DNA from 2 places in the Yinghuangia sp. YIM S10712 genome. Region 1 is predicted to be linked to the other one. Evidence: predicted binding sites of a transcription regulator. Region 1 holds the regulator's gene; the other holds the start of a gene.
The links. Region 1 encodes HspR, which represses chaperone genes until heat shock. Its sites were predicted from a motif close to TTGAGNNNNNNNNNCTCAA; they were not measured.
Positions count from the first base shown of each region.

Region 1 (4,305 bases):
GCCCTGTGGCCCGCGCTGCGAGCCGCAGCCGACCGCCGCAACTACCGGCCGGTCCTGTCGCTGGCGCGGCAACTCGTGCGCGCGGCATGGGACATCGACGCCTTGCAGGAGGTGCTCGGCGAGGCGGTGCGGCACGGCGACAGCTACACCGTCCAGCTTGCGGCCGAGCTTTGGCTCGCCGATCCGCGCCGACGTGACGCCCGGGTCGCGGAGGTCCTGGCGGCCGACCCGTCCACGATCACGTTCGACTGCGTGCAGAACGCCGTGGCGTGGCGCCGTACGGACCTTCTCGACCCGTTCCTCACCGGCGCTACACCGCCCGGACGCTTCACCCCCCAGGATCCCGACGACGGAGACGACGAGGACTCAGACGACGACCTGGACCACGATCCGGACCACGACCTGGACGACGAGGAAGACGACTCCGGCCCCGAGGACTGGGTGCCCTGGATCGCCGCCGCGTCGAGCCGCTGGGTGCCCCGGCAGCGCGAGGCATACGCCCGGCTTCTGGGCGAGCTCATCGCCCACGACGAGTTCCCCTCCGACGAACGCGCCGACTGGCTTCGCAGCCTCGCACTCGTCCCGGAAGCAGGCCGTCCCGCCGTACTGCGACACGTCGACTCCGACGACCCCCTCGTGCGCGCCGCCGCACTCGGCAGTCTCGCGCGCGTCGAGCGGCATGCCGCGTCTTTGTCGCTGCTCTTGGCCCGCGCCAACACCGACGACGCCCATGCGGCCGTGTACGCCGCAAGCCGCGTGACGCGCTACGTGCCGCCGAGTCGGCTCGGGCCGGAACTGAGCGCGGTTGCCGTCTCCCGAAGCATGAAAGTAACCGCCCGCAAGGAGGCTGTGCGACTGCTGGTGGCCCGGGCCGTAACGGACGGCGTGGAACGCGTTGCCGATGCCGTCATCAGCGACGACGTCCATCCCGATGTGCTGCGCGCCGCGATCGGCGCGGTGTTGTCCAGGCTCGACCGGCCGCGCGCGTGGCAATTGTCGGTGCAGGCGGCCACCGCTCCGCGTGACGTCGCGGTGGCGCTGCTGTCGACGCATCCCCTGGGGGTGGCGGAAAGCCATCGGGCGCGGTTCGCCGCCGTGGTCGCCGCACTGTGCGCACACCCGGACGCCGAGACGCGCCGAGCGGCGTACCGGCGGTTCCCGGTCTGGGCGGGCTGGGCACCGGACCATGTGACGCAACTCCACACCGTGGTACGCGATCTGACCGTGCGCGACGGCTGGAAGGACGCCGCGAACGCCGTACACGCCCTGTACACCGACGGATTCGGCGGCGAAGCCTACGCCGGCACCATCGACGCACTGGCGTCGACGGCCGCAGGCGAAGGCACGAACGCCGGCGCCGACCGCGACCGCCCCGCCGCGCAACGCCTCGCCTACCTCGTTCGCATGGCCCGCTCCTGGGCACGCAACAGCCCCCATGTCGCGGGTGCCGCCGTCCGCACACTCGCCCGGCGGCTGACGGACCGGCACGGGCTGACCCACGAAGGCGTGCTGCTGCTCGCCGAAGCCGTCCCCCTGGGCCATGCCCCGAGCGACGCGGTGACCGCAGATCTCCGCGACCTCGCGCAGCGGTGCGGGGACCGTCCCGTCCTGGCGTTCCGCGCAAGCGAACGCCTCGCGGCCCGCGCGGACGATCCCGCACATGGCATGACGCCGCATCAACTCCTGCCGACCGCAACGGAGTTGACCGCAGAGGGCACAGCGGCAACAGGCTTCTTCGCCCTCGCCCTGATCCGCGCGGTCGGCCCCGAAAGCGGATGGCCCGCCGAATGGCGAGCCCTGGTCAGCACCCTGCGCGCACACCCGGACCCCGACGTACGCGACGCCGCATGTGGCGTCGCGACCGCGCAGGAGTGACGCGGTCGTGTGAGCCCTCTACACGGCACCATGGCTCGTACGAACGACGTGGACGCTCGTTCGATGCGACGTGCTCCCGGCGCGTGTACGGGTTTTCGGCGGCTTCCCAGGCACGGACAAGGTGGACCGTGCTCCTGCTCCCCGATCGCGGTCCCTGACGTGAAAGTGGCCCCGTCCCACCCGGGAACGAGGCCACCGAAATTCTTCCGTCGCTACTCCGCACGCCCCCGCTTCGGGCGCCACACCACGAGTGCGGATGCCTGGGGCTGTACGCGGACGAGGTCACGGCGGTAGGACGCGTGCACCGCGGCCTCGCGTTGTGCCTGGGCCGCGCCCGCTTCGGCAGCCGCGGCCTCCAACTCGGCGACGCGCATGCGCAACGCCTCGACGTGGTTCTCCAGTTCGAGGATGCGCTTGATGCCGGCGAGGTTGATGCCCTCCTCCTGGGAGAGCCGCTGCACCTCGCGCAGCAGCACGATGTCGCGCGCGGAGTAGCGGCGACCGCGCCCGGCCGTGCGGTCCGGGGAGACCAGGCCGAGCCGGTCGTACTGCCGCAGCGTCTGCGGGTGGAGGCCGGACAGTTGGGCCGCGACCGAGATGACGTACACCGGGGTGAGGTCGCTCAGTTCGTACGGTCCCGCCCCGGAGAGGGGGCCGGTGCCCCCGGGGACGCCTCTGTCCGCTCTCATGTCACGCTCCCTTCGCCGCTTCCATGAGGTTCGCACGCGGGTCCTGCGACGCGGTCGCCGCCCGGTACGCCTCCAGCGCCTCCAGCGCCTTCGCGTCCAGGTCCTTGGGGACCGTCACCTCGACGGTGACCAGCAGGTCGCCGCGGGTGCCGTCCTTGCGGGCCGCGCCACGGCCCCGCACGCGCAGGGTCGCGCCGTTCTTCGTGCCGGACGGGAGCTTGAGTGTCACCGGTGCCCCACCCAGCGTCGGTACCGCCACTTCTGCCCCGAGAACGGCCTCGGGGAACGTTACCGGAACCGTGACTGTCAGATTGTCGGCCTTGCGGCCGAAGACCTGATGCGGACGCACATGGACAACCACGTACAAGTCACCGGCCGGACCGCCGCGTTCGCCCGGCGCGCCCTTGCCCTTCAGGCGTATGCGCTGGCCGTCCTGCACCCCCGCGGGCACACGGACCTGCATCGTGCGCGCGCTCTTCCCGCGCCCGCTGCCGTGGCACACGATGCACGGGTCGTCGACGATCAGCCCGCGGCCCTTGCAGTCGCGGCACGGCTCGGAGAAGGCGAACCCGCCCTGGTTGCGGCTGGTCTGGCCGGTGCCACTGCACGTCGGGCACGTCCGCGGCATGGTTCCCGCGGCGGCGCCCGTGCCGTTGCAGTGGCGGCACGGCTCCGAACTGGTCAGGCGGATCGGCACGGTGGCCCCGTCCACCGCGTCGGTGAAGTTGAGGGTGACCTCGGACTCGACGTCCTGGCCGCGGCGCGGCGGTGCCTGCCGCGCCCCGGCCCGGCCGAAGAGCCCACCGAAGAGGTCACCCAAACCGCTTGCGCCCCCCGGTTGTTGGCCGGCCCCCGCGCCTCCGAAGAGGTCGCCGAGGTCGAAGGGGAAGGCGCCGGCCCCGCCCGCACCGCCTTGCGGACGGAAGCCGCCGTTGCCGAACAGCGTGCGCGCCTCGTCGTACTCCTTGCGCCGCTTCTCGTCGGCGAGCACGTCGTAGGCCTCGGAGATCTCCTTGAACCGCTCCTCCGCCGCGACGTCCCCCTTGTTGGCGTCGGGGTGGTACTCGCGGGCGAGCTTGCGGTAGGCCTTCTTGATCTCCGCCGCGCCGGCGTCCTTCGGGACACCGAGGACCTTGTAGAAGTCCTTTTCGAGGTAGTCCTTGGTACTCACGGCGTCCCGCCTCCCTTCTGTCCGGCCGGTCGCATGGTCAGTTGTTGTCCGATTCCGAAGCCGGGGCCTCGGTGGCCTCCGCCGGCTCGGCGACCGCGACGCGTGCGGGACGGATGACCCGCTCGCGGAACTGGTAGCCGGGCTGGAGGATTTCGACGCAGGTCGGCTCGGTGACGTCCGGCGCGTAGCTGTGCAGCAGCGCCTCGTGGACCATCGGGTCGAAGGGCTCGCCCTTCTTGCCGAAGCTCTGGAGCCCCATCTTGGCGACCGTCGACTCCAGCGACTCGGCGACGGACTTGAAGCCGCCGGAGAGTTCGCCGTGGTCGCGGGCGCGGCCGATGTCGTCGAGCACCGGGAGAAGGTCGGTCAGCACCTTGACGAGCGCCAGCTCGCCGGCCGTCTGCCGGTCGCGCTCGACACGCTTGCGGTAGTTCGAGTACTCCGCCTGCAACCTTTGGAGATCGAGCGTGCGCTCGGCCAACTGGCTGCGCACGTCCTCGAATTCGGACGAGGCCGGGGCACCGTTACCGGCGCCGCCCGCGTCGGGGCCGTCCTCGCGGGCGGCCCCTT
Region 1 covers NZ_JBPKBI010000001.1:206,818-211,122, reverse strand. The annotation lists gene ACRX5W_RS01055 (hypothetical protein) at 1-1,875, shown strand, start outside; gene ACRX5W_RS01050 (heat shock protein transcriptional repressor HspR) at 2,088-2,564, opposite strand; gene dnaJ (molecular chaperone DnaJ) at 2,566-3,735, opposite strand; gene grpE (nucleotide exchange factor GrpE) at 3,773-4,305, opposite strand, start outside.

Region 2 (4,305 bases), on a different contig from region 1:
GCGCGTGTACTCGCCGGCCAGCAGCCGCAGCGCGTCTTCGGTGAACGACACCTCGCTGCCGTCCAACCCTGCCTTGTCGAGCTGACGCGGCAGCAGGTGGTCGCGCGCGATCGTGACCTTCTCGTCCTCGGTGTAGCCGTCGAGGCGGACCAGCTCCATCCGGTCGAGCAGCGGCTCGGGGATGGCCTCCAGGACGTTGGCCGTCGCGAGGAACACCACGTCCGACAGGTCGAGTTCGACTTCCAGGTAGTGGTCGCGGAACGTGTGGTTCTGCGCCGGGTCCAGCACCTCCAGCAGCGCCGCCGTCGGGTCGCCGCGGTAGTCGGAGCCCACCTTGTCGATCTCGTCGAGCAGGACCACGGGGTTCATGGTCCCCGCCTCCTTGATCGCCCGCACGACCCGGCCCGGCAGCGCGCCGACGTACGTCCGCCGGTGCCCTCGGATCTCCGCCTCGTCGCGCACACCACCGAGGGCGACACGCACGAAGCTGCGGCCCATGGCCCGCGCGACGGACTCGCCCAGCGACGTCTTGCCGACGCCGGGCGGACCGACGAGGGCCAGCACCGCGCCGCTGCGACGACCGCCGACGACCCCGAGGCCGCGCTCCTCGCGGCGCTTGCGGACCGCGAGGTATTCGACGATGCGCTCCTTGACGTCGTCGAGACCCGCGTGGTCCGCGTCGAGGACCGCCCGCGCACCGGCGATGTCGTACGCGTCCTCGGTGCGCTCGTTCCACGGCATTTCCAGGACCGTGTCGAGCCAGGTGCGGATCCAGCCGCTCTCCGGGGACGCCTCCGAGGCATGCTCCAGCTTGTCGACCTCCTTCAAGGCCGCCTGGAGCACCTTCTCCGGCAGGTCCGCCGCCTCGACGCGCGCCCGGTAGTCTTCCTCCTCGCTTCCGGGCGTGCCGTTGAGCTCGCCCAGCTCCTTGCGGATCGCGGCGAGCTGCTGCTTGAGCAGGAACTCGCGCTGCGTCTTCTCCATGCCTTCCTGGACGTCCTTGCGGATCGTCTCCGCGACGTCCAGCTCGGCGAGGTGGTCGCGCGTCCAGCCGACGACCTTCTCCAGACGCTCGGTCAGGTCGGTCGTCTGCAACAGCTCGATCTTCTGGGACTGCGACAGGTACGGCGCGTACCCTGCGTTGTCCGACAGCTCGGACGGGTCCTCGATCTGCTGGACGAAGTCGACCACCTGCCACGCGCCGCGCTTGCCCAGGATCGTCGTCACCAGGGCGCGGTACTCGCGTGCCAGTTCCTCGGCCCGCTCGTCCGGCTTGCCCTCCTCGACCAGTGTCGCCTCGACCCACAGGGCCGCGCCGGGGCCGGTCGTCCCGGTGCCGATCCGCACACGGGCGGTGCCGCGCACGACAACCGCGGACTCACCGCTCGGCAACCGCCCGATCTGCTCGACGACGCCGAGCGTGCCGATCGCCGGATAGTGCCCTTCGTCCCGCGGCACCAACAGCACGCGGGCCTTGCCCTTCCCCGCCCGGATCCCCGGCAGCGCCCGCGCGGCATCCACCGCGGCGCGCGTCTCCGCGTCATCCAGCTCCAGCGGCACCGCCATCCCCGGCAGCACCACGATGTCGTCGAGGGGCAGGACCGGAAGAGTCAGGATGCCGGAGGTCGTGTCGCTCATGGTGGCTCCCTCGGAGTCGGTTCTGTTCCGTACGTTGCGCTGACCACACTCAAGAAAGGAGAGCCCCGGAACATTCCCAGGGCAAGTTGTGATCGCTCAGAGCGAACAAAGGCCTCGCAACGAGTCACCGGTGCAGCCACCGACACCCGGTCACGTCAGGCCATGAGCACTCCCGCCCCCACACCCGACCCGAGATCCATCGAACCGCCGCGGACGGGTTCCTCTACCGTCCGCCACCCGGACGACGGGGAACCCCCGAGAACGCACCCGCCGGGGTCCCGGATGCCGGTTAACGTGTGGACCGCGCACACCCTTGTCGGTATAACGTCAGAACTCATGACGAGCCATCAGCATCCGGACCCCGTCAGCCCGACCCTGCACGAATTACTCCAACGCGGCCACGGTCGCGGGGCGTTGCGTGCCACGGCCGAGGATGCCGGCCTGGTCTTCGACTGCGTGGCACACGACCGGCGCGTCGACTGGCAGGTCGAGCAACGGGCCGTCTACTTCGCCCGGTTGATCCGCGATCTCGGCCTTCCCGTACGGCCGCTGGCGGACATCCTGCACGCCCACGACGCCGCCGACGTACCGGACGACGGCACCAGGGCCGCGGGGGACCCTTACGAGAACGACGACTTCGCGGTCTTCTGCCTGGCCCTGGACATCCTGAGCGCACTCGGGTCCAGCGGATCGGCGGAAGCCGTGAGGGTGTTGCGCGATTTCGTGCACAGCGGCGAGCGCTGGATCGAGGCGCTTGAGGACATCGCCGCCGACTGGCCGCGCGACCTGTGGGACGACCTCGCCGACGTCGCCCGCGCCCGCGCCGGCGAGATCGCCCCCGGGGCCGTCTTCGCGACCATGTCGCCGTGGCGTGAATGGCGTTCGGAACACCCGTGGGTGGCCGAACTGCTGGAAAAACTGGATCCGCACGACGACGAGGAATTCGCCGCCGGCCCCGCGGACGGCACACTCGAAGGCCCTTCCGGCTCACCTGTCACGCCGGTTTCTCCCCGCACTCCGCTGTCCTCGGTGGCCCGCGAGGCCGAGGAGCCGGAATCCGCGTACACCGCCCGGCTGCGCGACCTGTGGCTCACCCTCCCCCACTCCCCCGCCCGCGCCGGGGTGCTCCGCGCGCTGCTGGCCCGGCACGCGGCGGAACAACCCGGCTGGCTGGCCGAGTTCGTACACGAGGCGCTGTGGGACAGCGAAGACGAGGTACGCCTTCTCGGCGTCCGCCACGCCGACTTCCACGCCCCGGACACCCGGGAACGCCTGGCGGTGCTCGCCGACGACCCGATCGAGGACGAAGCCGTACGCGCCGCCGCCCGGCGCCGGCTCGCCCCCTGACCGCCTCCGGCACCGCCACGGGGCGGGCCGGTGCGCACGGGCGAACGTACGCGATCAGCCCCTGTCGCCCCTCTTCCCGCCGCCGCGCCCGAACAACTTGCGCGGCGCCGTCGCGTTCTTGTCCGCGATCCACTCGGCCGTCGACGGGTCGCGGCGCTGGTCGGCTTCGCCTGGGCCGTTGCGCCAGGCCGCGCCGCCGGCGAGCTCTTCGGATTCTGCCTCCACGTCGCGGTCGGTCCGCACGGGTGCGGCGGCCGGGTCGGCGGTTGCGGCGTCGGCGGAGCGGACCATGCCGACGATCCGGCGGCCGGTGATTCCGAGGCTCAGCATGCTGAGGCCGTCGAACAGCAGGGCCAGCGAGATGAAGGTGCCGATGACGTAGCGGCTGCTGCTGGGCCATTCCGCGAGAACCAGGCAGCCCAGGCCGATGTCGACCACGCCGACGACGATCGTCCACGTCATGCGCGCGGACATGCTCGCGATGCCGCCCACGACACGGAACAGGCCGGCGGTCAGCAGCAGGAGCGCGACGAAGAGGGTCAGTGCGGCGGCGGCCACCTCGGGGCGGCGCAGCAGCACGACACCGGCGGCGATGTTCAGCGCGGCGACGGCGACGGTCAGCCAGAAGGCACCCGCCTCCTTGCGTGACTGGATCGCCTGGAAGAGGCCGACGATTCCGCCGACGAGGAGCAGCCAGGCGAACAACACCATCGTGGTGATCGTCGCGAGGCCGACGTACACGAGCCCGACGATTCCGCCGATGATCAGGATGATCCCGAGGAAGACGAGGAACCCGAAACCGAAGCCGCCTTTGCCCTGGGTCGCCTCGGGCCCCGCCGCTCCGGCGTGCCGTGGTCCGGCGCCGCTTTTCCTGCCCATGGCCGTCGCTCCTTGAGGTCGGTTCGCGGCCCGGTACGCGCGTGGGCGGCCAAGGTGGGACGGCAGGGCCGCCGAGCCGCCGGTTGCCGGGTCCGTGCGGTCTGCGCTTACCCGGTCAGACGCATGGATACCGCTGCTTTGCCCCTCAAGGAGTCTCGGTATTCCGGGCTTCCGGCCTCATGTGCGCTCCCCGGCTTCGGCGATGTCTCGGGACGGCGTGTGCCGTCAGCGTGCGGGTCCCGGCGGGAGTGCCGCGGGGCCGGGGCCCGGGCGGGCCGAGGACGCGGACGGGAGCGCGGCGCGCGGGATGGGCGTGGGGATGCGGTGCTGCTCGATGATGGGGCCTGCCGGATCCGGCAGGCCGAGGAAGTGGCGGCGCAGCCGGTGCTTTTCGACACGCTGGTTGGGCGTGCGGGGCATGTGGACGACGACCCGTATGTG
Region 2 covers NZ_JBPKBI010000011.1:43,833-48,137, reverse strand. The annotation lists gene lon (endopeptidase La) at 1-1,638, opposite strand, end outside; gene ACRX5W_RS21575 (hypothetical protein) at 1,975-2,985, shown strand; gene ACRX5W_RS21570 (HdeD family acid-resistance protein) at 3,040-3,864, opposite strand; gene ACRX5W_RS21565 (AMP-binding protein) at 4,090-4,305, opposite strand, start outside.
Region 2: a site for HspR is predicted at 1,673-1,691, ahead of lon (endopeptidase La). Genes of this name have one in related genera too.